Linked DNA regions of Thermobifida halotolerans. The protein of the gene in region 1 interacts with the protein of each later gene in a pairwise test. Links are inferred from orthologs where the notes say so. Each region holds a gene or a part of one and is shown on either strand. Other genes may lie near its edges. The genes, in order: ftsZ and rlmN.

Region 1 (14,221 bases):
CTGGTGGACCGCGAGGGGGTGCGGGTCGAGGAGGCCGACACCCGGCCCGAGGGCTATCCCCTGGTCCGGGTCACCGGCGAGGTGCGGGGAAACCCCGCGGTGGCCGAGAGCGCCCGGGTGGTCGGGGCGCTGCCCGAGTCCCTGGTCGACGCGGTCGACACCGTCGTGGCGACCGACCGGGCCCGGATCACGTTGGAACTCGTCGGCGGGGCCACCGTGATGTGGGGTGACAGCGAGCGGGGAGCCGACAAGGCCCGGGCGCTGGAGGTGCTCTTGGAGCAGCACCCGCCCGATCCGGGACGCCACTACGACGTGAGCGCCGCGGGGGTCGCGGTCGTCCGGTGAGACGACCGTCACGGTGCCGGAGGCGAAGCGCCGTACGGCGGCGCGCCCAGCACCTGCCCGCGCGACACGCCGATAGGCTGAAGCCGGTGGTTAGTTGCCCGTTACCAGGGTGGCGGCTTACTGTCAGGAAGCACAGTCTTTAGTTGACATAAGTACGAAGTACTTCCGCATCCTCCGTGATGCGGACGGGGCCGCGGACGTGCCCGCACGGTCCGTGACCCCATGTTCCGAGCGTTCCCCGAGGAAGTGCTCGGGACTGGCAAGCAGGCAGAACCGGACAGCTTTCGCGTCGATCCGGACCCGGGAGGGACGCCCCCCACGGTCGCTCTTCCCGGGGGATCGGCGGAGTTGGCAAGAAGCGAGCGGAAAGGCCCCTCGTCGTGGCAGCACCGCAGAACTACCTCGCGGTCATCAAAGTCGTCGGGATCGGCGGCGGCGGTGTCAACGCCGTCAATCGCATGATCGAAGAGGGTCTCAAGGGCGTCGAATTCATCGCCATCAACACCGACGCTCAGGCGCTGCTCATGAGCGACGCCGACGTCAAGCTCGACGTCGGCCGCGAACTCACCCGTGGTCTGGGCGCGGGCGCCAACCCCGATGTGGGACGCAAGGCGGCCGAGGACCACCGCGAGGAGATCGAAGAGGTCCTCAAGGGCGCCGACATGGTCTTCGTGACCGCGGGGGAGGGCGGTGGCACGGGAACCGGGGGAGCCCCGGTGGTCGCCAACATCGCCCGGTCCCTGGGGGCGCTCACCATCGGTGTGGTCACCCGCCCCTTCGGTTTCGAGGGCAAGCGGCGCGCCACCCAGGCCGAGTCGGGGATCGCGATGCTGCGTGAGGAGGTCGACACGCTCATCGTCATCCCCAACGACCGACTCCTGTCCATCTCCGACCGGCAGGTCAGCGTCCTGGACGCGTTCAAGGCCGCCGACCAGGTGCTGCTGTCGGGTGTGCAGGGCATCACCGACCTGATCACCACGCCGGGCCTGATCAACCTGGACTTCGCCGACGTCAAGTCGGTCATGTCGGGGGCGGGGTCGGCGCTCATGGGCATCGGTTCGGCGCGCGGCGACGACCGCGCCGTGGCGGCGGCCGAGATGGCGATCTCCTCGCCGCTGCTGGAGGCCAGTATCGACGGCGCCCACGGTGTGCTGCTGTCCATCCAGGGCGGTTCCGACCTGGGCCTGTTCGAGATCAACGAGGCCGCCCAACTCGTGGCGAACTCCGCGGCGCCCGAGGCCAACATCATCTTCGGCGCGGTCATCGACGACGCGCTCGGCGACGAGGTGCGGGTCACGGTCATCGCGGCCGGATTCGACGAACCCCAGGTGGAGGCGGCGCCCCCGTCCCGTGCGGCGAGTACGCCGCGGCCTCCGACGGAGCGGCGCCCCGAGCCGCCCGCCCCCTCCGCCCCGGCCGCGCCGCCCGCGGCGCCGTCGCGCCCGGCCGACCCTCCGCGCGCCTCCCGGCCGTCCCTGCCCGAGTCCGTCTCCCGCCCGGCGCCCGAGCCGGTCCGGGACCCCGGGCCCGCGCCCGAGCCGCCCAAGGCGGAGCCGCCGCGGGCGAGCGAGCCCGCAGCGGACGCCGCACCCGAGGAGCCCAAGGAGTCCCGCGACGACGACCGGCCGTACCGGCCGGGGGGCATCCACGCGGTGGGCGACAGCGGCTACGGCCGTCCGCGGACCTCCGACAGCCCCTTCTCCCGTACCAGCGAGATCCCGACGCCGCGGCGGCGCGTGGTCTTCGACGAGGGCGACGACCTCGACGTCCCGGACTTCCTCAAGTAGCGCACGCCGACCGGTCCGCGCGGCGGACCGGTTCCCACCGCCGTTCGCTCCCCCACGAATCGGATAGGAGGTGCTCGCCGGTATGAGCACCGTGATCGAGCTGGCCCCGGGTGTGCGAGCCGGATTCACCGGACGCGACGGCGGAGTCAGCCGGGAACCCTACGCCACCCTGAACCTGGGCGGTCACGTCGGGGACGACCCCGAGGCGGTCGCCGAGAACCGGAGGCGGGCCGCGCGGGGCTTCGGACTCGATCCGCGTGACGTGGTGTGGATGAACCAGGTGCACGGCGCCGACGCGGTGACCGTGACCGGTTCCGGTCCCGCCGGGGACGTCGACGCCGTCGTCACCACGGTGCCGGGGCTGGCGCTCGCGGTCCTGGTGGCCGACTGCCTGCCGGTGCTGGTCGCCGACGCCGAGGCGGGGGTCGTCGGCGCGGCGCACTCGGGGCGGCCGGGAATGGCCGCGGGTGTGGTCGCGTCGCTGGTGGCGGAGATGGAGCGGCACGGCGCGCGTCCCGAGCGGTGCGCCGCGCTGCTCGGGCCGGTGGTCTGCGGGCGGTGCTACGAGGTTCCCGAGGAGTTGCAGGAGGAGGTGGCCCGCAGTGTGCCCGAGGCCCGGTGCACCACTGACGCGGGCACTCCGGGAGTGGACATCCGGGCGGGGGTCACGGCACAGTTGAAGCGACTCGGAGTGACCAACGTCACCCATGATGCTCGGTGTACCCGAGAGAGCACCGACCTGTTCTCCTACCGCAGGGATGCGACCACGGGTCGGTTCGCCGGATACATCTGGAAGGCCTGACATGAGCGAGGACGCGCGCCGCGCGGAGATCGCCGCGAATCTGGACCGGGTGCGGGAGCGGGTGGCCGCCGCCTGCGCGGCGGCCGGGCGCGCGGCCGAGGAGGTCCGCGTCATCGCGGTCACGAAGCAGTACCCGGCCTCCGACGTGCGCGTCCTGGCCGGTCTGGGAGTGCGCGACGTGGGCGAGAACCGCGACCAGGAAGCCGCCCCGAAGGCCGCCGAATGCCGTGATCTCGATCTCACCTGGCACTTCGTCGGACAGTTGCAGACGAACAAGGTGCGCTCGGTGGTGCGCTACGCCCACGTGGTCCACTCGGTGGACCGGCCGCGGCTGGTCACGGAGCTGGGACGGCGGGTCCGCGCCGAGGGGCGCGCGCTGACCTGTCTGGTCCAGGTCAACCTGGACCCCGAGTCGGCGCGGGGGGTGATCGGCCCCCGCGGCGGCGCCGACTGCGCGGACGTGCCCGCGCTGGCCGAGGCGATCGAGGCCGAGGAGGGACTGTCCCTGGGCGGGGTGATGGCCGTCGCGCCGCGCGACGGCGATCCGCTGAAAGCGTTCGACCGTCTTAATGCGGTCGCCGACGACATCAGGGGTCGCTACCCTCATGCCACGGTGATTTCCGCGGGGATGAGCGGTGACCTGGAAGCCGCGGTCGAGCGGGGCGCGACACACCTGAGAATAGGTACGGCGTTGCTTGGCGATCGGGGGTTGATCGTGGGGTAATGTCCCCAGATGGACCCTGGGGCACACGTTGTTCCCTCCGCTCAGGGGGTGGACGGGGACCGAATCCATCGACAAGTCATCTGCGGTGAATCACCACAGGGACGACGGAGGACAAGAGATGGCCGGCGCGATGCGCAAGATGGCGGTCTACCTCGGCCTCGTGGAGGACGACCGTTACGATCACCGTTATGCGGACGAGTACGATGACTTCGAGGATTTCGACGAGGCCCTCGACGAGCGGCCCGTTCGAGACCGCGCTCCCCGTGACGACGCCCGAGGCGACTCCGTGACGGATTCGGTCGATCACCCCGCGTCGCGCAACGAACGGCGCCCCACCGTCCCCGCCGTGCCCGCCACCGCTGATCTCGCCCGGATCACGACACTCCATCCCCGGACCTACAACGAAGCGCGTACTATCGGAGAGCATTTCCGTGAAGGCATTCCGGTGATCATGAACCTCACCGAGATGGTCGACAGTGACGCCAAGCGTCTGGTCGACTTCGCGGCGGGGTTGATCTTCGGCCTGCACGGCAGCATCGAACGCGTGACCAACAAGGTGTTCCTGTTGTCTCCGGCTAATGTTGAGGTGACCGCTGAAGACAAAGCACGTATCGCTGAGCGAGGATTCTTCAATCAGAGTTAGAGCAGCACACGCATCCAGTAAGGCAGCCGGAGTACGGGAGTGAACATCGTCCAAGTCGTGCTCGGCAACGTTCTGATCTTCGTCCTATACCTCTTCCTGTTTCTGCTGATCGGGCGGCTGGTGTTCGACTTGGTTCAGATGTATGCCAGGTCATGGCGGCCTGCCGGATTGGTCCTGGTTCTGGCCGAGACGACGTATACGATCACGGACCCGCCGCTCAAGTTCCTGCGTCGCTTCATCAAACCCATCCGGTTGGGGAGTGTCGCGCTCGACTTGAGCTTCATGATCCTGTTCCTTGTGGTGACGATCCTCCTCCAGGTCGTGACGTCTGTCCTGACCGTGTAGCGAGACCCGAGACAGCAGAAAGGTAGGCTCCGGTTCCGATACATGAGTCTTGGTCATGATCTGGAGTGCCATAAGGTCACGATCAGGTAGCGTCCCTACGGACGGAGTCCAAGCGCGCCAAGGAGACGAACATGCCGCTGACACCTGCGGATGTACGCAATAAACAGTTCAGTACGACCCGGCTGCGGCCGGGATACGACGAAGAAGAGGTCGACGCCTTCCTCGACGAGGTCGAAGCCGAACTCGATCGTCTGATCCAGGAGAACGAGGAACTGCGCGGCAAGCTGGCGGAGTGCCTGCGCGGCAAGGTGCCCCCTGCGGGAATGAACGACTTCCAGCCCCAGGAACCCCCTGCCCCTCAGGAAGCCCCCAAGCCCGAGATGCCGATGCGGCAGCAGCCCGAACCGATGCGGCAGCAGCAGCCCGAGCCGGCCCAGGCCGCGGCCCCGCCCATGGGGCTGCCCGGCGGCGACGACAACATGGACACCGCCGCCCGCGTTCTCGCCCTCGCCCAGCAGACCGCCGACCAGGCGATCTCCGACGCCCGCCGTGAGGCCGACGAGACGCTGGGACGGGCCCGCCACGAGGCCGAGGACATTCTCGGCAAGGCCCGCCGCCAGGCCGAGCAGATCGTCAACGAGGCGCGCGCCCGGTCGGAGAACCTGGACCGCGACGCCCAGGAGCGCCACCGCCAGGTCATGGGGTCGCTCGTGCAGCAGCGCGACGAGCTGGAGCACAAGGTCGCGGCGCTCAAGGACTTCGAGCGCGAGTACCGCAGCCGCCTCAAGGACTACTTCGAGCGGCAGTTGAGGGAGCTCAACGAGGGAGCGCCCGACTACAGCAACAACCCGAACACCACGGGCGGTTTCCAGACCATGTCGCCTCCCACCGGCGGCAGTCCGTCGCTGCAGCACGCCGGACCCGGCTCGGGCTCCACGAACCCGTTCGCCTCACCCGAACCGGCGCCGCACGGCTACCACCCGGGTGACCCGCACGACCGCCACTGAACCGGCGGTCGGCGGTACCAAGTCCCACTCGATCCATGAACCCTGAGAAGGCATTCACCCGGTGATCATCGTCTGCCTGGTGCTGGTCGTGGCGGCGTTTGTCGTGATCGGCATGGCACTGGCGCTCGCAGAACTGACTCTGGTCAACGTCGCGCTCGGACTCGGCGGCCTGTCCGCCGTACTGCTCGCGGTGGAGTTCGTCCGCAACAGGAGGACCCTGTTCGGGAAGGGCCGCACGGAGTCGCTGCCCGGTCACCGGAGTGCCGACGTCCACGGGACCATGGCGGGACAGGCTCGGACGGACGGTTTGGGGAAGGCGTCCGTCCACCCTCCTGCCATGGCGGTGGCCACCGGTCCGGTGGCCCCGGCCGCCGGCGTCGGCGGCCCGTCCGCGGCTGTCCATGGCTTCGAGGACACGACCGCGGCAGCCGATGCCCACGCACCCGCGCCGGTTTCCGGACCGGTGCGGGCGGCTTTTTCCCCGCCTCCCGACGTCGCCCCCGCGCCGTCCGGTGCGGACGGTTCCGACACCGAACCGGCCGTGCCGGAGCCGAGCGGGGCGACCACGGTCGAGCGTCCCGAGGACACGACCACCCGGACGGAGTGGGACGACGAGGACGACGTCGGCCCCGGACCGGTGGCCGACGGGGAGGCGGCTGCCCGGACCGGAGGCGACGCCCGCGACGACGGGCCCGGGTCCTCTCCGGTCGGTGACGCCGACGAGGAGGACGCCGTCGACGCCGAAGCCGACGCCGAAGCCGAAGCCGACCGGGTGGCCGGCGACGAGGACGCCGGATTCGGACCGGTGACCGGCCGGGAGGCCGAGGAGCCGGAGCGGGCCGACGACGAGGCCCCCGTCCCGGCCGACGACGCGACGGCGACCGGCCCCGACACGGACTCCGACACCACCGGCTCCGACGACTCCGCCGCAGCGGACGCGGACGAGGACGGACCGGTCGGCACCGCCGACGCCGACGACACGGCCGAGGTCGCCTTCCGCGAGCCCGCCGAATGGGCCCCGCCCTTCTCACTGCCCTCCCGTGAGGAGAGCGAGAGCAGGAGCGTCTCCGCCGCGGCCATCGCCGCGCTCGCCGCCCGCTGGACCCCCACCGGCGACGAACTGGCCGCCGAATCCTCCGACACCTCCGACGACGACAGTCCCGCCGGAGTGGACAGCACCCCCTCCCCGGACACCGGGACCGGTTCCGCGGACGCGCCCCACGGCGGCACGGCCGCCTCCAAGGACCCCGAGGACTGACCTCCTCCCGCGCGCCGCCCCGCCGACCGGCCCGGCAGAACGGAAACGGGGCCGCGAACCGGTCGGTCCACGGCCCCGAAACCTCCGGCGGGTCAGGCCCTGCGCAGCCGCAGGGTGATGCCGAACTCCTCCGAGACCACCTCGTGAGCGTCCGGCTCACCGGGGCCCTCGGTGAAGGAGACCGCCAGCACCTCGCCGCTGATCGTCTCCGCGTGCTCGGTCATCGCCTGCGCGGTCGTCTCGTCGGTGGCCGACCACCACAGGTCGATGCGGTCGGAGATGTCCAGACCGCTGGACTTGCGGGCGTCCTGCACCAGACGGACCACCTCGCGGGCCAGCCCGGCGCGGCGCAGCTCCGGCGTCAACTCCAGGTCCAGCGCCACCGTCTCACCGGACTCCGAGGCCACCGCCCAGCCCTCGCGCGGCTGCTCGGTGACCAGCACCTCCTCGGCGGACAGCGCCACCGGCTCACCATCGACGTCCACGGTGGCCGACCCCTCGCCGCGCAGCCCCTCCACCAGCGCCTTGGCGTCGGCGGCCTGGATCGCCTTGGCGACCTGCGGGGTGCCCTTGCCGAACCGCCTGCCCAGCGCCCGGAAGTTCGGCTTGACCGAGTAGTCCACCAGGTCACCGCCGACCACCGACAGCGGGTCGAGCTGCACCACGTTCAGCTCCTCGGCGATCTGCGCCCGCAACTGCTCGGGCAGGGCCTCGAAGCCCCGGGCGCCCACGAGCGCCCGCGCCAGCGGCTGGCGGACCCGCCGACCGGAGTCCACCCGGGCGGCCCGTCCCAGCTCCACCAGGCGGCGCACCAGCGCCATCCGCGCCGACAGTTCGGGGTCGATCAGCGTTCCGTCGGCCACCGGCCAGGACGCCAGGTGCACCGACTCCGGCGCGTCCGGACGGCGCAGCGCCTGCCACACGTGGTCGGTCAGGAACGGGACGATCGGAGCCATCAGCAGGGTGACGGTCTCCAGGCACTCGAACAGCGTCGCGAACGCCGACGCGCCCTCGGGCGTGTTCGCGCCCGCCCAGAAGCGGCGGCGCGACCGGCGCACGTACCAGTTGGACAGGTCGTCGACGAACGTGGTCAGCGCGCGCCCCGCGGCCGCCGGGTCGAACCGCTCCAGCGCGTCGTCGACCGTCCTGATCAGCGAGTGCAGTTCCGACAGCAGCCAGCGGTCCAGCAGCGGCCGCTCCGCCGGGGCGGGCGCGTCGGCGAGCCGCTCGTGGCTCCACCCCTCGCCCGCGCCCGCGTACAGGGTGAAGAAGGACGCCGTGTTGTAGTAGGTCAGCAGGACCTTGCGGACGATCTCCTCCAGCACGGCATGCCCCACCCGGCGCGGCATCCACGGCGACCCGCTGGCCGCCATGAACCAGCGCAGCGCGTCGGCGCCGTGCCGGTCCATCACCGGCATCGGCTCCAGGATGTTGCCCAGGTGCTTGCTCATCTTGCGGCCGTCCTCGGCGAGGATGTGGCCCAGACAGACCACGTTCTCGTAGGAGGAGCGGCCGAACACCAGCGTGCTGACCGCCATCAGCGAGTAGAACCAGCCGCGGGTCTGGTCGATGGCCTCGCAGATGTACTGGGCGGGAAAGTTCGCCTCGAACTTCTCCAGGTTGCGGTGCGGGGCGCCCCACTGCGCGAACGGCATCGCTCCGGAGTCGAACCACACGTCGATGACCTCGGGCACACGGCGGGCCACCCGCTGCTCCAGCGGCAGCGACGGGTCGGCGTCGGGGTCGGGGATGACGATGTCGTCGACGTAGGGCCGGTGCGGGTCGAGGCCGGACAGGTCCTGCCCGCTCAGCTCGCCCAGTTCCTCCAGGGAGCCCACGCAGATCCGCCGGCCGTCGGGGAACTCCCAGATCGGCAGCGGCGTGCCCCAGTAGCGGCTGCGCGACAGCGCCCAGTCGACGTTGTTGCGCAGCCACTCGCCGTAGCGGCCGTCCCTGACGTTGGCCGGAACCCAGTTGGTGGCGGCGTTCTCCGCGAGCAGCCGGTCCTTGATCTCGGTGGTGCGGATGTACCAGGAGGGCACCGCGTAGTACAGCAGCGCGGTGTGGCAGCGCCAGCAGTGCGGGTAGCTGTGCTCGTACGACAGGTGCGCGAACAGCAGGCCGCGCTCCTTCAGGTCGGCGACCAGCGTCTTGTCGGCGGTCTTGAAGAACACTCCGCCCACCAGGTCGAGGTGCTCCTCGAAGGTCCCGTCGGGACGCACCGGGTTGATCACCGGCAGCCCGTAGGCGCGGCACACCTGCATGTCGTCGGCGCCGAAGGCGGGGGCCTGGTGGACCAGGCCGGTGCCGTCCTCGACCGTGACGTAGTCGGCGAGCACCACGAAGTGCGCGGCCGTGTCGAACTCCACCAGTTCGAAGGGGCGCCGGTAGGTCCAGCGCTCCATGTCGGCGCCCCTGAACCGCTGCCCGGTGAGCTCCCAGCCCTCCCCGAGCGCCGCGCCGACCAGCGGCTCGGCCACGACCAGCCGCTCGGAGCCGTCGGTGGCCACCACGTAGTCCACCTCCGGGTGCACCGCCACGGCGGTGTTGGACACCAGGGTCCAGGGGGTGGTGGTCCACACCAGCAGCGCCGCGTCACCGGCCAGCGGGCCGGAGGTCAGCGGGAAGCGCACGTACACCGACGGGTCGGTGACGGTCTCGTAGCCCTGCGCGAGTTCGTGGTCGGACAGCGTGGTGCCGCAGCGCGGGCAGTACGGGCTGATCCGGTAGTCCTGCACCAGCAGGCCCCTGTCCCAGATCTGCTTGAGCGCCCACCACACCGACTCCACGTACTCGCGGTCCATGGTGCGGTAGGCCTCGTCCATGTTGACCCAGTAGCCCATGCGGCGCGTCATCTCGGTGAACGCGTCCACGTTGCGCAGCACCGCCTCGCGGCAGCGGGCGTTGAACTCGGCGACGCCGAACGCCTCGATGTCCTTCTTGCCGGAGATCCCCAGTTCCTTCTCCACGGCGACCTCCACCGGCAGGCCGTGGCAGTCCCACCCGGCCTTGCGGTCGACGTGGAAGCCCTTCATCGTCTTGAAGCGCGGGAAGACGTCCTTGAACACGCGCGCCTCGACGTGGTGCACGCCGGGGGTGCCGTTCGCGGTGGGGGGACCCTCGAAGAACACCCAGTTCGGGCCGCCCTGTGTCTGCTCCAGTGACCGTTCGAAGACCTTCTGCTCCGTCCAGCGTCGCAGCACCTCGCGCTCCATCGAGGGCAGGTCGATCTGGGCGGGCAGCGCGGGGAACGGTCGGGTCGACTCCTTCGACACGTGGCGTACCTTTCCATCAGGGGTGTCGGTCACCTGACGGAGGGACGAGGCAGGAGGCCCCGCGGTACCACCCTCCTTGGCCGCGCCGCCGTTGTCGGCCGCGCGTCCCACTTCGTTCCTGACGCTGCCGGTTCTACTGGGCGTCCGCTGCGGGACGCCGTTCTTCCGGCGGCTCCGGGGTGATCTTCCCGCGCGGGCATACCCCCGGGCTCGCACCGTCCCCGGGTCGCTTCGGGCTGTGTCCGCCGGTACTCGTCCCCATCAACGCCTTGCTGGCTCGAGGATAGCCCACCGCGGAACACGGATCGCGGTGTTTTCCGGTCGTGACCTGACGGGGGCATACTCGCTCCGGAACCCGCGAGACCGAGGAGGGCTCAGGTGACGCGAGCGACCCCCGAGGGCGCCGTCCTGGTGACGCTGGCCGAACGCGAGGACGCCGAGGAGTTGGCCGGACAACTCCTGGAGGAGGGGTACGCGCCCTGCACGGTGCACCGCGACATGTTCGCGGGCGAGGACGACGCCGAGGACGTCGACTGGGTGATCGAGGTGCGCACCGGACCGGGCGGCGCCCCCGCCGCCATGGACGAGGACGGCCTGTCCGCGCTCGCCGAGGACTACGGCGGCTTCACACACGTCGAGCGGTAGCCGCGCTCGCCGACGCGGGAGGGCGGTGTGCGGGGGTGAATACAATGATTCTGGCCCGCACGCCGCGCGGACCGGGGAACGGACGGCCGCGAGATCCGGAGGCGTCGGCGGGCCGCGACCCACGTTGAGGAGTTCCGCTGAGTGACGTCGACCCCGACCGGGGCACCGAGAAGACCGATGACGTTTCCCCGCCGGTCCGGCCGCGCCGGATCGGTCTGCTGCTGGCCGTGGCCGCCGTCCCCCTGGTCGCCGACTTCGTCACCAAGGAGATCGCGCTGGCGCGCTTCTCGCCGTACGACCCGGTGGAGCTGCTGGGTGGACTGCTCAGGTTGACGCTGGTGTTCAACCCCGGAGCGGCGTTCTCCATCGGCACCGGCATGACGTGGGTGTTCAGCCTGATCGTGGTGGCCGTCATCGGCTACATCCTGTGGACGGCGCCCCGGCTGCGCAGCGCGGGGTGGGCGGTGGCGCTCGGCCTGATCCTCAGCGGCGCCACCGGCAACTTCATCGACCGCATCTGGCGTCCCAACACCAGGGAGCTGTCGTCGTCACTGGTGGGCCCGGAGGCGCCGGGGACCCTGCTCGACCGGCTGCTGAGCCCGCCGTCCCCGATGTACGGCCACGTCGTGGACTGGATCCAGATCCCCTACTGGCCGGTGTTCAACATCGCCGACTCCGCGATCGTGTGCGGCGGCGTGCTCGCCGTCCTCCTGGCCTTCCGCGGGATCAACATCGACGGCACCCGCGAGGCGGACAAGACCCCGAGCACCCCGACGCGAGGAGACGAAGCGTGAGTGACCACCGAAGCATGCCGGTGCCCGACGGGCTGGAGGGCGACCGGCTCGACGCGGCGATCGCCCGCATGTTCGGCCTGTCGCGCACCCGCGCCGCCGACCTGATCGCCGAGGGCAACGTCCTGGTCGACGGAGCCGAGGCGGCCAAGTCCGACCGGGTGAGCGCCGGGGCGTGGCTGGACGTCACGCTGCCTCCGCCGCCCAGCGCGCCCGCGCCGCGCCCCGAACCGGTGCCGGGCATGACCATCGTCTACGAGGACGCCGACATCGTCGTGGTGGACAAGCCGGTCGGCGTGGTCGCCCACCCCACGCAGGGTTGGACCGGGCCGACGGTGCTGGACGGGCTGCTGGCGGCGGGGGTGACGGTCGCCACGAGCGGCGCGGCCGAGCGGCAGGGCATCGTGCACCGCCTGGACGCCAACACCACCGGCCTGATGGTGGTGGCCAAGAGCGAGACCGCCTACAGCGTCCTCAAGCGCGCCTTCAAGGAGCGCACGGTCGACAAGACCTACCACGCGCTGGTGCAGGGACACCCCGATCCGCTGCGCGGCACGATCGACGCGCCCATCGACCGCCACCCCTCGGGTGACGGCCGGTTCGCGGTGGTCTCGGGCGGGCGGCCGTCGGTCACCCACTACGACACGGTGGAGGCGTTCCGCGCGGCCAGCCTGCTCCAGATCCGGTTGGAGACCGGCCGCACCCACCAGATCCGCGTGCACATGGCGGCCACCCGGCACCCGTGCGTGGGCGACCTGCTGTACGGGGCCGACCCCACCCTGGCCGAGCGGCTGGGGGTGCGCCGCCAGTGGCTGCACGCGGTCCGCCTGGGTTTCGAGCACCCCACCGAGCACCGCCCGGTGGAGTTCACCAGCCCGTACCCGGAGGACCTGGACAAGGCGCTGCACCTGCTGCGCGAGGAGTAGTCCCGTCGCGGCCCCACCCTCCGGGAGAGAGCGTGGCCGCGACAGAATATGTAGATTGGTCTACTATCTCGGTATGGGAACCAGGGGAGCGGCGACACGCGAGCGCCTCGTCGACGGCGCGCGGGAACTGATCGAGACACACGGCTACTCGGGTACGGGGCTCAACCAGATCCTCGCGGTCAGCGGGGCGCCCCGCGGGTCCCTGTACTTCCACTTCCCCGGCGGCAAGGACGAGCTCGTCGCCGCCGCCCTGGAGCGGGCGGGGGAGGAGGTGGCCGCGCTGCTGCGAACGCTCTCGGAGGAGAGCGCCGACCTGGCCGAGTACGTCCGGCGCCTGGTCGGTGTCTTCGCGGCCAGGACGGAGGAGTCGGGCTTCGCCAAGGGCTGCCCGCTGGCCACCACCGCCCTCGACGTCGCGGCCGTCAACGACCGCGTGCACGCCGTCTGCCGAAGGGTCTACGCGTCCTGGCAGGCGGTCCTCGCCGACCGCCTGGCGGCCGAGGGATGGAGCCCTCGTGAGGCCGAGGCCGACGCGTGGTCGGCGCTCTCCCTGATCGAGGGGGCGCTGCTGCTGGCGCGCGCGACCCGCAGTACCGAACCGCTCGACCGGGCGCGCGAGGCGGCCGTGCGGTTGCTGGTCAGGAACTGACCCGGGGCCGGGACGGCGTCGCCGCTCCCCGGTCCCGGGGTTTTTGCGACCCAAGAATATGTAGATCGGTCTACACAGGAGGAAGTATGTCCGCACGGCCTGACACTCTCGTGGTCGGCGCGACCGGGTTCATCGGCCGCTGGCTGCTCGCCGAACTGCTGCGTCGCGGCCGGACCGTCGCGGCCGGGATGCGCGGCGGTCCGGCCCGCGAGCGGGAACTGCGCGACTGGCTGCGCGCCCACGACGCCCCCGTGGACCGCCTCAGCGCCGTCCACGTCGACATCACCCGACCCGGCCTCGACCTCGACGACACCGCCGCACACCACCTGGAGTCGATCCGCGACGTCCACAACTGCGCGTCGCTGTTCCGCTTCGGCCTCACACGGCGGGAGGCGCGTGCCGCCAACGTCGACGGCGCCCGCCACACCGTCACCTGGGCGGCGGGGCTGGCCGGACTGCGTCGCGTGGTCCACCTCACCGGCTACCGGGCTGCCGCGCAGCCGACGGACCCGGCCGGGATCGCACAGCTCTACCGCGACCACGGCGCCTACGAGGCGTCCAAGACCGAGGCCGACGCGGCGGTCCGCGCCCTCGCCGAACGCGAGGGCCTGCCGTTGAGCGTCGTCAACCCCAGCACGGTCATCGGCGACTCCATCACCGGGGAGGCCGGGCAGTACATCGGTCTGGCCGAGACCGTCCGGAACCTGTGGGCGGGGCGGCTGCCGCTGCTGCCCGGCGACGCCGCGACCTTCGTGCCGGTGGTGACCGTCGACCACCTCGCCCGCTTCCTCACTGAGGTGCCCGAACGCGACACCGGGGGCGTGCGCGCCCACTGGGTGCTCGACGAGACCACCCCCAACCTGCCCGAACTCGTCGACCACCTCGCCACCCACCTGGGAGTGCGCGCGCCGCGCCGCTTCATGCCCGTCGGTGTGCTGCGCCGCCTGCCCCGCGCGGTGACCCGCGCCGAACCCGAGACGCTGCCCTTCCTCACCGCCGACCGCTACGACACCGCGTCGGCCCA
Region 2 (14,328 bases), 590 kb from region 1 along the record:
CTCACCCACTACCTGCGCCACATCGCCGACCTTCCCGCCCTGCGTGCGGTACTGGCCGAGAGACTGGTCCACGATCCCCGCCCCGCCGCGACCCTCGTCGAGGTGAGCAGTCTGCTGGACCCCCGCTACCTGCTGGAGATCGACGCGGTGGCCGTCCGCCCGGCGCCGTCCCCCTGACACCGGAGGTAGGCCGCGCGGAGGCGGGCGGCGAAGACACGTCCGGTCCTCCGCGCGTGGGCCGTCGACAGAGAAGCCCTCCTTGACCTCAGGGGGTCGTGTGGTCTCGGGCCTGGGAGGAGGTTCGGGTGGTCTGGGGCCACACGACCTCCCCGGGCCGGGACTACCTGCAATCCTTTCCGGGGTTGGGGCCACACGCCCCCCTGGCCGAGGTCACCTGCGCCCCCGGGGTGGAATCGCGCGCTGCCTCCGGAGGGAACACCGTCAAACGGCGCGTAGTGGTTCCCTTCCGGACCGGATACCGGAAAGCTGGTGTCCATGGTCGACTCCGATCCGGTCCGGGACACCTCCGACGGCGTTCTGTCCGACTTCGAGCGGTACCTGCGCACCGAACTCGGCCGCTCCCCGCACACCGTGCGCGCCTACCTGGCGGACGTGCGGACGCTCCTGGACCATCTGGAGGCCACGGGGGAACACGGACCCGCCGCCCTCGACCTGTCGGCGCTGCGCGGCTGGCTCGGCGCGCTCCACGAGGCCGGAGCCGGCCGCGCCACCCTGGCGCGGCGGATCGCGGCCGCCCGGGTGTTCACCTCCTACCTGCACCGCACCGGACGGCTGGACTCCGATCCCGGAGTGCTGCTCGCCGGCCCGCGGCAGCACCGCGCACTGCCCACGGTGCTGGACGAGACACAGGCCGCCGAGGTGTGCGCCGCGGCGGGGGACGACGCGGAGTCGCCGCTCGCGCTGCGCCGCCGAGCCGTGGTGGAGGTCCTCTACGGCACCGGCGTCCGTGTGGCCGAACTGTGCGGACTGGACCTGGACGACGTGGACCGGGAACGGGGCACGGTGCGGGTGCTCGGCAAGGGCGGCAAGGAGCGGGTCGTCCCCGTCGGCCGGCCCGCCCTCGAAGCGGTGGACCGGTGGTTGGACGGAGGACGGCCCCACTGGGCCACGCCCGCCAGCGGCCACGCGCTGTTCCTCGGGGCGCGGGGAGGCCGCCTGGGAGTGCGCACCGCCCGCCGCGACGTCTACGAGAGCACCGGGGCGGTGAGGCGGACCGGCCCGCACGGGCTGCGGCACAGCGCCGCCACCCACCTGCTCAACGGGGGCGCCGACCTGCGCAGCGTCCAGGAGTTCCTCGGACACGCCTCGCTGTCCAGCACCCAGATCTACACGCACGTCTCCGTCGAGCGGCTGACCCGCGTCTACAACCAGGCGCACCCCCGGGCCTGAGCGGGCACCGGGCACCGGGAGCAGGCGTACGGTCCCCCCGCCCAGCAGCGCGAGGGGGTCGAGGTGGTCGCGGCCGAGCAGCAGCCCCCAGTGCAGGCAGGAACGCGCCCCGCAGTGCCCGGGCCGGTCGGCGAGAGTGCCGACGGCCTGTCCCGCACGGACCGGATCACCCCGCCGGACCAGGGGAGACACCGGCAGGTAGGTGGTGCGGGTCGCGCCGTGCACGACGGTCACCACGGGGATGCCGCCCACGGGCCCGGCGAACCCGACCAGGCCGGGACCGGACGCCAGCACGGTGTCGCCCGGGGCCGCGGCGAGGTCCACCCCGCGGTGCCCGGACAGCCAGCGCTCGGCGGGCGGGTCGAATTCCCGCAGTACGGCGGGCGTGCCTTCCAGCGGCCACGTCCACGGACCGGTGTCGGAGCGGGCGCGGGGAGCCGGTGCGGCGGCGACCACGGCGGCCAGCAGAGGCAGCAGGACGAGGACACGGAGCGGAATCGTCATGCCTCCAGCGTGACCGGAGCGGCCGGGATGCCGCAGCCCCGATTCGCCGCCTGTGGACAGGTGCCGCACCGCCGTCGCCGGGCGGGTCCGACCGTGTCGGGCCGCGCGGAAGTCGAAACGCGGTCCGCCCGCCGGGCGGCTAGAATCATTGGGTGGTTCGTCTGCGGACCACCTATCACGCACGTCCTCGCGCCTCCCAGAGGGGAGGGACCGGACTCACGGTCCGCGCCACGCCCGCACGGGCGGCGCGGCGGCCCGGTCGGGGCGTCAGGAACAACCGGAGGCGGGCGGTGCGCCCGCCGCAACAAGGAGGGCCGAAGTCATGGCCACAGTCGTGACGATTCGCCAGCTGCTCGAGAGCGGCGTCCACTTCGGACACCAGACCCGTCGCTGGAACCCGAAGATGAAGCGCTTCATCTTCACCGAGCGCAACGGCATCTACATCATCGACCTGCAGAAGTCGCTGTCCTACATCGACCGCGCCTACGAGTTCGTCAAGGAGACGGTCGCTCACGGCGGCACCGTCCTGTTCGTCGGAACCAAGAAGCAGGCGCAGGAGGCCATCGACGAGCAGGCCCGCCGCGTCGGCATGCCGTTCGTCAACCAGCGCTGGCTGGGCGGCATGCTCACCAACTTCTCCACCGTGCACAAGCGGCTGCAGCGCCTCAAGGAGCTGGAGGAGGTCGACTTCGACGACGTCGCCTCCTCCGGGCTCACCAAGAAGGAGCTGCTCGGGCTGCGCCGCGAGAAGGAGAAGCTGGAGCGCACCCTCGGCGGTATCCGCGACATGTCCCGCGTGCCGAGCGCGGTGTGGATCGTGGACACCAAGAAGGAGCACATCGCGATCAGCGAGGCCCGCAAGCTCAACATCCCCGTCGTGGCGATCCTCGACACCAACTGCGACCCCGACGAGGTCGACTACCCGATTCCGGGCAACGACGACGCGATCCGCAGCGTCAGCCTGCTGACCCGGGTGGTCGCCGACGCCGTCGCCGAGGGCCTGATGATCCGCTCCGGTGGGACTCCGGGCGAGGAGAAGGCCGCGGAGGAGCCGCTGGCCGAGTGGGAGCGCGAACTCCTGGAGGGCAAGAACGAGGCTCCGGCCCAGGAAGCGGCTCCGGCCGCCGAGACTCCTGCCGCCGAGGCCCCGGCCGCCGAGGCTCCGGCCGCCGAGACTCCGGCCACCGGGGTCGAGGACGCCCAGGAAGCCTAGGCCCCTCCCGCAATCCTTCCCTTCCGATCCACTCCTAGCGGATAGAGATACGAAGCTATGGCGAACTACACCGCCGCCGACGTGAAGCGGCTGCGCGAGCTCACCGGCGCCGGCATGATGGCGTGCAAGAAGGCCCTCGAAGAGGCCGGCGGCGACTTCGACAAGGCCATCGAGGCCCTGCGGATCAAGGGCGCCAAGGACGTCGGCAAGCGCGCCGAGCGCACCGCCGCCAACGGGCTGGTCGCCCTGGCCGCGGACGGCGACACCTCCGCCGTCCTGCTGGAGCTCAACTGCGAGACCGACTTCGTCGCCAAGGGCGAGAAGTTCCAGCAGTTGGCCGCCGACCTCGCCGAGTTCGTGGCCCGCACCGACCCGAGCGACGTTCCGTCCCTGCTCGCCTCCGAGTACGCCGACGGCAAGACCGTCGCCCAGGTCATCGAGGAGAACAGCGCGGTCATCGGCGAGAAGCTGGAACTCCGGCGCTTCGCCAGGCTCGAGGGCGCCTACGTCGCCAGCTACATGCACAAGTCCGACCCCGACCTGCCGCCCACCCTGGGTGTCCTGGTCGAGCTCGACAAGCCCAACGCCGAGGTCGCCAAGGACCTGGCGCAGCAGATCGCCGCCCTGGCTCCGAAGTACGTCAGCCGCGACGACGTGCCCGCCGAGGTCGTCGAGAACGAGCGCCGCATCGCCGAGGCCACCGCCCGCGAGGAGGGCAAGCCCGAGAAGGCGCTGCCCAAGATCGTCGAGGGCCGCGTCAACGGGTTCTTCAAAGATGCGACACTGCTCGGTCAGCCGTTCGTCAAGGAGAACAAGAAGACGGTCCAGAAGGTCGTCGACGAAGCCGGTGTCGCCGTGCGCCGCTTCGTGCGCTTCAAGGTCGGCCAGGCCTAGAGCTTCTGCGATGATGGAGGTGTCGGGACGTATTCCCCCGGCACCTCCGTCAGATCTGGACGGTGTGTGAGCCTCCTGGAAACCCAGCGGGTTCGCGCAGGACAACCACCGGGGGAACCAGAAGGGGGCCGATCTCCATGCCGGACAACGAGGGACAACACGTCGTGGCCAGGCGTGACGGCGGATGGAAGCGCGTGGTGCTCAAGCTGTCGGGGGAGGCGTTCGCGGGCGACGACCAGCTCGGCATCTCACCCGAGGTCGTCGGCTACATCGCCCAGGCGATCGCCGAGGCGGTCTCCAAGGGCATCCAGGTGGCCGTCGTCATCGGCGGCGGCAACATGTTCCGCGGCGCCGAACTGTCCCAGGGCGGCATGGAACGCAGCCGCGCCGACTACATGGGCATGCTCGGCACCGTCATCAACTGCCTCGCGCTGCAGGACTTCCTGGAACGGCTGGGGATCGAGACCCGGGTGCAGACCGCCATCCACATGAGCCAGGTCGCCGAGGCCTACATCCCGCGCCGCGCGATCCGACACCTGGAGAAGGGCCGCGTCGTCATCTTCGGCGCGGGGCTGGGGGCGCCCTTCTTCTCCACCGACACCGCGGCGGCACAGCGCGCGCTGGAGATCGGCGCGCAGGCCGTGCTCAAGGGAACCCAGGTCGACGGGGTCTACGACTCCGATCCGCGCAAGAACCCCGCGGCGGTCAGGTTCGACCGTCTCGACTACAACGAAGTGCTCACCCGCGGCCTGAAGGTCATGGACGCCACAGCGGTGAGTCTGTGCATGGACAACGGTCTGCCGATCGTGGTCTTCGACCTGATGGGCCAGGGCAACATCCTCCGTGCGGTGCAGGGGGAGAAGATCGGCACGGTCGTGTGTCCCGCGGACGTCTGACAGGTCTGCCCAGTCCTCGAACAACTCCGGCAAAGCGACACACGGGAGTCCCGAAATGATCGAAGAGACCCTCCTCGAAGCAGAGGAGAAGATGGAGAAGGCCGTCCTCGTCGCCAAGGAAGACTTCGCCTCGATCCGTACCGGGCGTCCCAGCCCAGCCACCTTCAGCCGGATCTCCGTCGAGTACTACGGCACGATGACCCCGGTCAACCAGCTCGCGTCGTTCCAGGTGCCCGAGCCGCGCATGGTGGTCATCTCGCCGTTCGACAAGTCGGCGATGTCGGCCGTCGAGAAGGCGATCCGCGAGAGCGACCTGGGGGTCAACCCCGCCAACGACGGCAACGTCATCCGCGTGGTGTTCCCCGAACTGTCGGAGGAGCGCCGCCGGGAGTACGTCAAGGTCGTGCGGGGCAAGGCCGAGGACGGCAGGACGTCCATCCGCAACGTGCGCAGGCACGCCAAGGACGCGATCGACAAGGCGGTCAAGGCCGGCGAGATCGGCGAGGACGAGGGGCACCGCGCCCAGAAGGAGTTGGAGTCGCTCACCCACAAGTACGTGACTGAGATCGACGAGCTGCTGAAGCACAAGGAATCAGAGCTGCTCGAGGTCTGATCCTTGTCCAACTCCGATTCCTTCGAGGGTGCGACGCCGGAACGGGGTGGTGACGACGCGTTCTCGTCCGGTGGGACCGGACCGGGAGCGAACGACTCCTCTGACGCCCACGAGAAGCGCTTCACCCTGCACAAACCCGACGGCCGACCCGTGCGCGCCGGACGCAACCTGCCGCTGGCCATCGGCAGCGGGCTGGCGCTGGGCGCTCTCGTCTACGCCGCGATCGTGCCGTACCCGCCCGCGTTCACCCTGATCACCTCGATCGCGGTGGTTCTGGGCGTGCGCGAACTGCGCAGGGCCTTCGCCTCCCGCGGTGTCCACCTGGCGCTGATCCCGATCGTCGCGGGCGGTGTGGCCATGCAGGCGGCGGCCTTCTTCGGCGGTCCGCTCTGGCTGGTCGGAACGCTCGCGGTGGCGTCGATCCTGGGTCTGGTGTGGCGACTGCGCGGCGGCGCCGAGGGATACGTCCAGGACTCGACGGCCACCCTGTTCACCCTGGTGTACCTGCCGCTGCTGCTGAGTACCTGGCTGCTGCTGCTGGCGGAGCCCGACGGCCGCTGGCGGCTCATCGCCTTCATCGTCGTGACGATCAGCAGCGACATCGGCGGCTACTTCGCGGGCATCCTGTTCGGCCGCCACAAGATGGCCCCGGTGATCAGCCCCAACAAGACGTGGGAGGGCTTTGCCGGATCGGTGCTGGGCTGCATGCTCGCGGGGGCGCTCACCGTCCACCTGATGCTGGACGGTCCCATATGGGCCGGACTGGTGCTCGGCGCGGCCGTCGTCCTGGCGGCGACCGTGGGAGACCTGATCGAGTCGCTGATCAAACGCGACTTCGGCCTCAAGGACATGGGCAGTTTCATGCCGGGACACGGCGGGCTGCTGGACCGGGTCGACTCGCTGCTCATCGCCGGACCGGTGGCGTGGGCCGTGCTGAGCCTGCTCGTTCCGGTCGCGGGATGACACCCGACCGCAGGGGGCCGCGACACCTTCGTGTCGCGGCCCCCTCCCCGTTCGGGGCGGCGTCCCGGTCACTGCGCCGCAGGACCCTCCGAGCCGGTCGAGGACTCCTCCAGCAGCCGCTGCCCGCAGATGCGGCAGCGCAGGGCGTGCTTGGGGTTGGGCGCCCGGCACGCCGAGCAGGAGACGGTTCCCAGGCCCTCGTCGATGGCGCGTGCGACGGAGCCCAGCCGTTCGTCGGTGGCTGCCACGTGGGCCGCGCACAGGCCCTCGCAGAACGGCACCACCTGGTCGGGTGAGAGCGTCAACCGGCGGCCCTCCCGCGTGGTGACCCGGTAGACGTCGCGCCCCTGGTCCTCGTGGAAGGTCAGCAGCCCCTCCTGCTGGGCCAGCCGGAGCAGGGTACTCAGGTGGGCGTAGGTGCCGCGCTCGAGCAAGGGAAACACCCGATCTTCCTTCCGTCCGCATGGTGGTGGGGAGAACGACCAGGTTAGACCGTGGTATCAGCCCAGGACCCAGCTGCGCCCCTCCGCGGCGAGTTTGGCGATGAGGGTCTCGGCGTCGTGCTCCTTGGCGAACAGGTGCTCGGGGCGGGTGATGGGCACCACCCACAGCCAGTTCACCGGGTCGCCGTGGAAGGTCAGTCCCGACAGGTCGGGCGGGGGAGCCCAGCTCGGATCGGCCAGCACGCCGGGGTCGGACACCAGCAGCACGGCCGTGTGGTTGCCGCGCAGCGGCGAGTCCTCGCCGCTGTCCAGCCACTTGACGCTGTGTCCGGGTCCGAACCAGGTGACCGCGCGCCACGGGAAGGTGCCCAGCCAGCGGAAGATCCGGGCCGCCAGGTGCGCGGGGGCGGTGGTGGCCAACGCCAGTTCGATCCGCGCGTAGGCGGAGGTGTCGGCCATGTACCGGTCCAGGGTGGGCATCCGCTGGCCGCACATCCCCACGGTGCTCAGGACGGTGTAGGGCCGCTCGGGGGTGGGTGGACGCTCGGAGACGCGGATCAGCGGGTCGTGGCCGTCGGAGACGTCCCAGTAGTGTCCGGCCGGTCCCACCGTCCTGAGGTGGTTGAACACCGAGCGCTGCACGCTGCGCCAGGCGCCCTGGGCGGCGCGCCAGGACCAGTACGCCTCGGCGTGCACCACCCTGGGCCACAGCTGTGCCGCCACGTCGTCCAGGGCCCAGGCGTAGGCGCTGCGCCCGATCGCGTCACGGGAGTAGCCCGGCAGACCTCGGTCGGCCTCGGCCCATCCGGGGATGATCGCCAGCAGCCCCTCCTCGTCGAGCAGCGCCACCCCGTCGCCTTCCTCGAACCACACCACCCGCAGCCGGTCGGCCTCCAGGGGGGAGCGGCCCTGCGGGTGCTTGGTGTAGGCCGCGGGCATCAGCGGCGCCTGCCCGGCGTAGAGCCCCGACGGGTCGCTGGTCTCGGGCGCGATCTCGTGGTTGGCCAACCAGACCGGGACACGCACCTGCCCGCGCGGGTCCAGCAGGTAGGCGGCGGTGGTGTGGGTGTCGTACTCGACGATGACACGGCGGCTGCGGTACGGACTCGTCTCGTCGAGGAGAATCCGGGGGGTGGCCACACATTCCTCCTCGTTACTCGATCACCGCACGATGGCCTGCCCGCGCCGCATAGTATGGACGGCAGTGCCGGTTCGGGGGCGCCGCCACCGGGCGAAAGCGCCGTGGTCGGCTCCAATTATCGCGCACCGCCCGTTCCCCCACCGCCTCAACCGACGACAGACACCTTTTTGCGATCTGGATCTGAATCCATGCCTGCTGAGCTCACCTTCGTAGCGCCGCGCCGGGCCAGACCGCCCCGGCACCTCGCCGACCTCGGCCCCGAGGAGTGCCGGGCCGTGGTCACCGAGCTCGGTGAGAAGCCGTTCCGCGCCAGGCAGTTGGCCCAGCACTACTTCGGCCGTCTGGAGTCCGACACCGCGCGGATGACCGACCTCCCGGCCTCCGCGCGCGAGCGGCTGGGCGAGGCGCTGCTGCCCCGACTGCTCACCCCGGTCAAGCACGTCACCTGCGACAACGGCATGACCCGCAAGACGCTGTGGCGGGCCTTCGACGGGGTGCTGTTCGAGTCGGTCCTGATGCGCTACCCCGACCGGGTCACCCTGTGCGTGTCCTCCCAGGCCGGGTGCGGCATGAACTGCCCGTTCTGCGCCACCGGCCAGGCCGGACTCACCCGCAACCTGTCCACCGGCGAGATCGTCGACCAGGTCGTCTCGGTCGCCCGCGACCTGGCGCGCGGCGAGGTCGCCGGCGGTCCGGGGCGGATCAGCAACATCGTCTTCATGGGCATGGGCGAGCCCCTGGCCAACTACCGGCGGGTGCTGGAGGCGGTGCGCCGCATCACCGATCCGGTCCCCAGCGGTCTGGGCATCTCCCAGCGGGGCGTCACCGTCTCCACGGTGGGGCTGGTTCCGGCGATCGAGAAGCTCATCGCCGAACGGCTCCAGGTGCGGCTCGCGGTCTCCCTGCACGCCCCCGACGACGAGCTGCGCGACGAGCTGGTCCCGGTCAACAACCGGTGGAAGATCGCCGAGGTCCTGGACGCGGCCTGGCGCTACGCCGACACCACGGGACGCCGCGTCTCCGTCGAGTACGCCCTGATCCGCGACATCAACGACCAGGCCTGGCGCGCCGACCTGCTCGGCAGGCTGCTGGCGGGGCGGCTGGCGCACGTCAACCTGATTCCGCTGAACCCCACACCGGGGTCCAAGTGGACGGCGTCGCGGCCCGAGGACGAGCGGGAGTTCGTCCGCAGACTCCAGGCGCGCGGCGTCTCGGTGACGGTCCGCGACACCCGGGGGCAGGAGATCGACGGCGCCTGCGGCCAGCTCGCCGCCACCGGGGCCTGACCGGTCCGGGGCGGGAGGCTTCACGTGGCCGAGAGCTGTCTGGCTTTTCTGATCGCGCTGGTCTCCGCGCTGCTGCCGTTCATCAACATCGAGGTGTACCTGCTCGGTATGGCCACGCTGGTGGGCGAGGGGTGGCTGCTGGCGGCCGCGGTGGCGGCGGGAGCGGGGCAGACGCTGGGCAAGGTGGCCTACTACTTCATGGGGCGGGGAGTGCTCACCGTTCCGTGGCTGCGCCGCAGGGCCGAGACTCCCGGCAGGTGGAGTGCGCGCGCCGCGCGCTGGCGGGAGCGGGCGCAGGGACGTCCGGTGTGGACGGCCGGGCTGCTGGCGGTCAGCTCCCTGGTCAGTGTGCCGCCGTTCATGGTGGTGTCGGTGCTCGCCGGGACCGTGCGGATGCCGTTGCCGGTCTTCCTGGCGGTCACCATGGCGACCCGCACCGCCCGTTTCGCCCTGCTGGTCTACGCCCCGGGCGCGGCGCTGGCCCTGCTCTGAACACGTGCGGGGGCGGTCCCGGCCGAGGGAGGTCCGGAACCGACGCGAGGTGTCGGAGAACCTCGGCTCACGGAGGGCAGTTCCGGGTGGCCCCTGGGACCGGGGCCGCCCGGAGCCTCCTCGGGGCGGCCGCACCGGGTCTCCTCCGTGTCGTCCAAAGAGCTAGCGCGTTCCCCAGGCGTAGGTCTGTTTGCGCAGCTTCAGGTAGAGGAAGGACTCGGTGCCGGTGACCGTGGGGACCGCGCGGATGCGGCTGAGGATCTTCAGCAACTGGTCGTCGTCCTCGGCCACGACCTCCACCAGCAGATCCAGGGAGCCCGCGGTGATCACCACGTACTCGATGCCCTCCAGGTCGGCGATCTCGTCGGCCACGGCGTTGAGGTCGCCGCTGCAGCGGACGCCGATCATCGCCTGGCGTTCGAACCCCAGCATCATCGGGTCGGTGACACCCACGACCTGGACCACGCCGCCCTCGAGAAGGCGCTGGACACGTTGGCGCACCGCGGCCTCGGACAGGCCGACGGCCTTGCCGATCGCCGCGTAGGAGCGCCTTCCGTCCTCCTGGAGCTGTTCGATGATCCGTTTGGCGGTGTCGTCGAGAACCACGCTGCCGCCGTTGCGGCGCGGCGTAGACGTCGACTCCCTTCCCTCGGCCACCTGGTCCTCCGCTATCGGTTGTGCCTGTCGAGCAGATTTCATGAATTGGTTGTCCAGAGTACTCCTGGCAACGAAATCAAAAGTGCTCTTGTGTTTCGCGGCGGTTGCAGACGACCTTATCGGGACAAACGGTCCCGTACGGCGTCCAACGCCAGCAGCGCGACGTGCAAAGACAGGCAGGTTTCCACCGATTCCAGGTCCGCATCGAGAATGTGTGAGATGCGTCGCAGTCGTTCGTAGAGGGCGGGACGCGACAGGTGGGCCCGCGACGCGGCCAGGGCCTTGTTGCGTCCGGCGTCCAGGTAGTGCCGCAGGATCGCGGTCAGGTCCTCGCCGTGCCGGGCGTCGTGGGCCAGCAGCGGTCCCAGTTCGCGCTCCACGTAGGTCTGCAGCCGCTCGTCGTCGCGGAGCAGATGCAGCAGGCCACGCAGCCGCAGGTCGGGAAGCCGGTGGTAGGGGCGGGAGTCGGAGCGCCGCGCGGCGACGTCGCTCACCTGCCGGGCCTCCAGGAAGGAACGCCGCACCTGGCGGATGCCGTCGACGGGCGAGCCCACCGCGATCACCGTCTCCGTGCCGACGCGCTCGTGGACCAGCGGGGCGAGCCGGTCCAGGCAGCGCTCCACGTCCTCCTCGGGCGGCGCCGCCAGCAGGACGCCCACCCGGATGTCGTCCAGTGAACCCACGAGGGCGGGCAGTCGCAGCTCACGGCAGATCCGGGCCGCGCCCTCGGCCACGTCGGAGAGGCGGGCCTGCGTCGCCAACCCGGTTCCCGCGTCGCGCAGCCGCAGCACCACGGCGACCAGGGTGCGGCCGGTCAGCGGAACGCCGACGGCGCGCGCACGGACCAGCGCCTCCTCCGGATCGGAGTAGGCGCGGTCGATGATGCCCGCGATGATCGTGCGGTGCGTCTGCCGTTCCAGGCTCTCCCGGTGCCGCTCCAGCAGTCTTCCCAGGGCCAGCGTCGTCGCCGCGCGTTCGACCAGCACGGTCTGGACGGGGGCGGGGGAGGCGCCGCAGACGAGGATGAGCCGCCCCCAGTCCTGGCCGCGTGCGCCCACCATGGTGACCAGCCAGCCCGTCACCGGGTCGTGGACGGTCCGCCTGGTGTTGCGCACCGACCGGGACCGGCTCTCCCACGAGGTCAGCAGGATCCCGGGGTCCTCCCCGTTGAGGTCGCAGGCCAGCACCTGGTGGGTGAGGTTCTCCAGGACCACGGGGCAGCCCGACAGCCGGGCCGCCTCACGGAGCACCCGGTCGGGCGGAGCGCCCTCCACCGACAGGTCGGTGAAGACGGTGTGCAGCCGTTCGGACGTGCGCAGCTCCGCCAGTTGCTCGCTGACCACGCGGCTGTGCACGGCCTCGGTGATCTCCACGAACCGGGTCTCGCGCTCCAGGCAGACGACGGGGACGCTGGTCTCGCGGGCCGCCTCCAGCAGCGCCTCGGGCAGGCCGTGGCGGTACTTGCGGCCCAGTTCCACGGCGATCCCGCTGATGCCGACCCCGGCGAGGTCGGTGACGTAGCGGCGCAGCGCCCCGTCGTCGTCGGGCATCGCGATCCCGGTGGTCAGCACGAGTTCGCCACCGCGCAGCAGGTGGGCCAGGTCGGTGACCTCGGCGACGTGCACCCACCGCACGGGCACGTCGAGCCGGTCAGCCCCCACCACGACCCGGGGACGGGCGCGCCGCACCACGGGCAGGTCGAGTACTTCGGCGAGTGAGGGCAGCACAGGCCGAGTGTACAAACCGGAGACGACCGCCCCGGTTTACACCATGTAAGCCACCGGTCGCGAAAATCGTCACCCTGTCGCTGGTCAAGGCGGGTGGGCAGCGGTGAGACTGGAGAGCATGTCGGAACTGCTCGCGCGCCACCGCGCGGTCATGCCCTCGTGGCTGGCCCTGTACTACGAAACGCCCATCGAGATCGTCAGCGGCAAGGGGAACCGGGTCGTCGACGCCGACGGCAACACCTACCTCGACTTCTTCGCCGGGATCGTCACCAACATGATCGGCTACGACGTGGCGGAGGTCAGGGACGCCGTCGAGGCGCAGCTCGCCCGGGGCGTCGTGCACACCTCCACCCTGTACCTGCTGCGCGGACAGGTGGAGCTGGCCGAGAAGATCGCCCGCCTCTCCGGCATCCCCGACGCCAAGGTGTTCTTCACCAACTCCGGCACCGAGGCCAACGAGACCGCGCTGCTGCTGGCCACCCACGCGCGCGGCAGCGACCAGGTGCTGGCCATGCGCAACAGCTACCACGGACGCTCGTACGGCACCATCGCGGTCACCGGCAACCGGGGCTGGAAGAACTCGTCGCTGTCCCCGCTGAACGTGCACTACCTGCACGGCACCGACCGCGCCCACCCCGCCTTCGCGCACCTGTCCGACGCCGAGTACGTCGACGTCTGCGTGGCCGACCTGCGGGAGGTGCTCAGTACCACGGCGCCGGACGTGGCCTGCCTGATCGCCGAGCCCATCCAGGGGGTCGGCGGGTTCGCGATGCCCCCCGACGGCCTGTACGCGGCCTACAAGGAGGTCCTGGACGAGCAGGGCATCCTGTTCGTCTCCGACGAGGTGCAGACCGGCTGGGGACGCACCGGCACCAGCTTCTGGGGGATCGGCAACCACGGTGTCACCCCGGACATGATGACCTTCGCCAAGGGACTGGGCAACGGCTTCGCCGTCGGGGGGCTGGTGGCCCGCGGCGACCTGATGGACGCCCTGCCCGCCAACGGGGTCTCCACCTTCGGCGGCAACCCGGTCGCCACCGCCGCGGCCAACGCCGTCCTCGACTACGTCCTCGACCACGACCTGCAGGCCAACGCCGCGCGCCTGGGCCCGGTGGTGCTGGAGCGGCTCGCGCCGCTGACCGGGCTGTCCACGGTGGGCGCGGTGCGCGGCAGGGGGCTGATGTTCGCCGTCGACATGGTCGACCCGGCCTCCGGGGCGCCCAGCCCGACACTGGCCGCCGCGGTGCTGGAGAAGACCCGCGAACTCGGGCTGCTCGTCGGCAAGGGCGGCCTGCACGGCCACACCCTGCGCATGGCGCCGCCGCTCACCCTCACCGCGGAAGAGGCGGAGGAGGGGGCGGGCATCCTCGTCGAGGCCGTCACCTCGGTCGACAGCACGGCCGCCTGAGCCGTCCGGGACGCGGCGCCTCCCGCACGGGCCGCGTCCCCCTCTCCGGATTCCACACCCTCCTCACGAAGAAGGTTCCTGTTGTCCAGCAACCACGTGTCCCACTGGATCGGCGGCAAACCCTGGTCCGGACCGGCCGAACGCCGCGGCGACATCCACAACCCGGCCACCGGGCGCGTCTCGGGAACGGTCGACCTCGCCGGAGCGGCCGAGGTGGAGGCGGCGGTGGCCGCCGCCAAGGCGGCCTTCCCGGGCTGGCGGGACACCTCGCTGTCCCGGCGCACCGAGATCCTGTTCGCCTTCCGAGAACTCGTCCGCTCCCACCGCGACGAACTGGCCCGCACCATCAGTGCCGAGCACGGCAAGGTCGTCTCCGACGCGCTGGGCGAGGTGTCCCGCGGACTGGAGGTCGTGGAGTTCGCCTGCGGCATCCCGCACCTGCTCAAGGGCGGCTACTCGGAGAACGTCTCCACCCGGGTGGACGCCTACTCCATCCTCCAGCCGCTGGGCGTGGTCACCGGGATCACCCCGTTCAACTTCCCCGCGATGGTGCCGATGTGGATGTTTCCCGTCGCCATCGCCTGCGGCAACACCTTCGTGCTCAAGCCGAGCGAGAAGGACCCCTCGGCGTCGGTGCGCCTGGCCGAACTGTGGGCCGAGGCGGGCCTGCCCGACGGCGTG

Evidence for each region.
Region 2: the proteins of ftsZ (region 1) and rlmN interact in binary tests that used the Escherichia coli proteins (3 or more experiments, as listed by UniProt). The link is inferred for Thermobifida halotolerans from one-to-one orthologs.

Annotation. Positions count from the first base shown.
Region 1 is NZ_CP063196.1:664,352-678,572, forward strand. Bases 93-2,928 are described here. They hold ftsZ (cell division protein FtsZ), read left to right. Parts: upstream 93-725; coding sequence 726-2,132; downstream 2,133-2,928. Other genes in these bases: NI17_RS02970 (cell division protein FtsQ/DivIB), read left to right, coding at 93-345; pgeF (peptidoglycan editing factor PgeF), read left to right, coding at 2,215-2,928. Also shown: more of NI17_RS02970, read left to right, coding at 1-92; more of pgeF, read left to right, coding at 2,929-2,934; NI17_RS02985 (YggS family pyridoxal phosphate-dependent enzyme), read left to right, coding at 2,936-3,658; NI17_RS02990 (cell division protein SepF), read left to right, coding at 3,777-4,301; NI17_RS02995 (YggT family protein), read left to right, coding at 4,341-4,646; NI17_RS03000 (DivIVA domain-containing protein), read left to right, coding at 4,778-5,653; NI17_RS24340 (hypothetical protein), read left to right, coding at 5,715-6,911; ileS (isoleucine--tRNA ligase), read right to left, coding at 7,004-10,186; NI17_RS03015 (divalent-cation tolerance protein CutA), read left to right, coding at 10,565-10,831; NI17_RS03020 (signal peptidase II), read left to right, coding at 11,059-11,625; NI17_RS03025 (RluA family pseudouridine synthase), read left to right, coding at 11,622-12,548; NI17_RS03030 (TetR/AcrR family transcriptional regulator), read left to right, coding at 12,604-13,197; NI17_RS24345 (alpha/beta fold hydrolase), read left to right, coding at 13,284-14,221. UniProt on the Escherichia coli protein: Essential cell division protein that forms a contractile ring structure (Z ring) at the future cell division site. The regulation of the ring assembly controls the timing and the location of cell division.
Region 2 is NZ_CP063196.1:62,968-77,295, forward strand. Bases 7,372-10,314 are described here. They hold rlmN (dual-specificity RNA methyltransferase RlmN), read left to right. Parts: upstream 7,372-8,265; coding sequence 8,266-9,363; downstream 9,364-10,314. Other genes in these bases: NI17_RS00365 (suppressor of fused domain protein), read right to left, coding at 7,372-8,076; NI17_RS00375 (YqaA family protein), read left to right, coding at 9,388-9,855; NI17_RS00380 (Lrp/AsnC family transcriptional regulator), read right to left, coding at 10,018-10,314. Also shown: NI17_RS00320 (RidA family protein), read left to right, coding at 1-177; NI17_RS00325 (tyrosine recombinase XerC), read left to right, coding at 496-1,410; rpsB (30S ribosomal protein S2), read left to right, coding at 2,237-3,127; tsf (translation elongation factor Ts), read left to right, coding at 3,185-4,021; pyrH (UMP kinase), read left to right, coding at 4,159-4,917; frr (ribosome recycling factor), read left to right, coding at 4,973-5,530; NI17_RS00355 (phosphatidate cytidylyltransferase), read left to right, coding at 5,534-6,493; NI17_RS00360 (hypothetical protein), read right to left, coding at 6,562-6,936; more of NI17_RS00365, read right to left, coding at 6,994-7,371; more of NI17_RS00380, read right to left, coding at 10,315-10,512; NI17_RS00385 (PucR family transcriptional regulator), read right to left, coding at 10,629-12,239; NI17_RS00390 (aspartate aminotransferase family protein), read left to right, coding at 12,358-13,647; NI17_RS00395 (CoA-acylating methylmalonate-semialdehyde dehydrogenase), read left to right, coding at 13,729-14,328.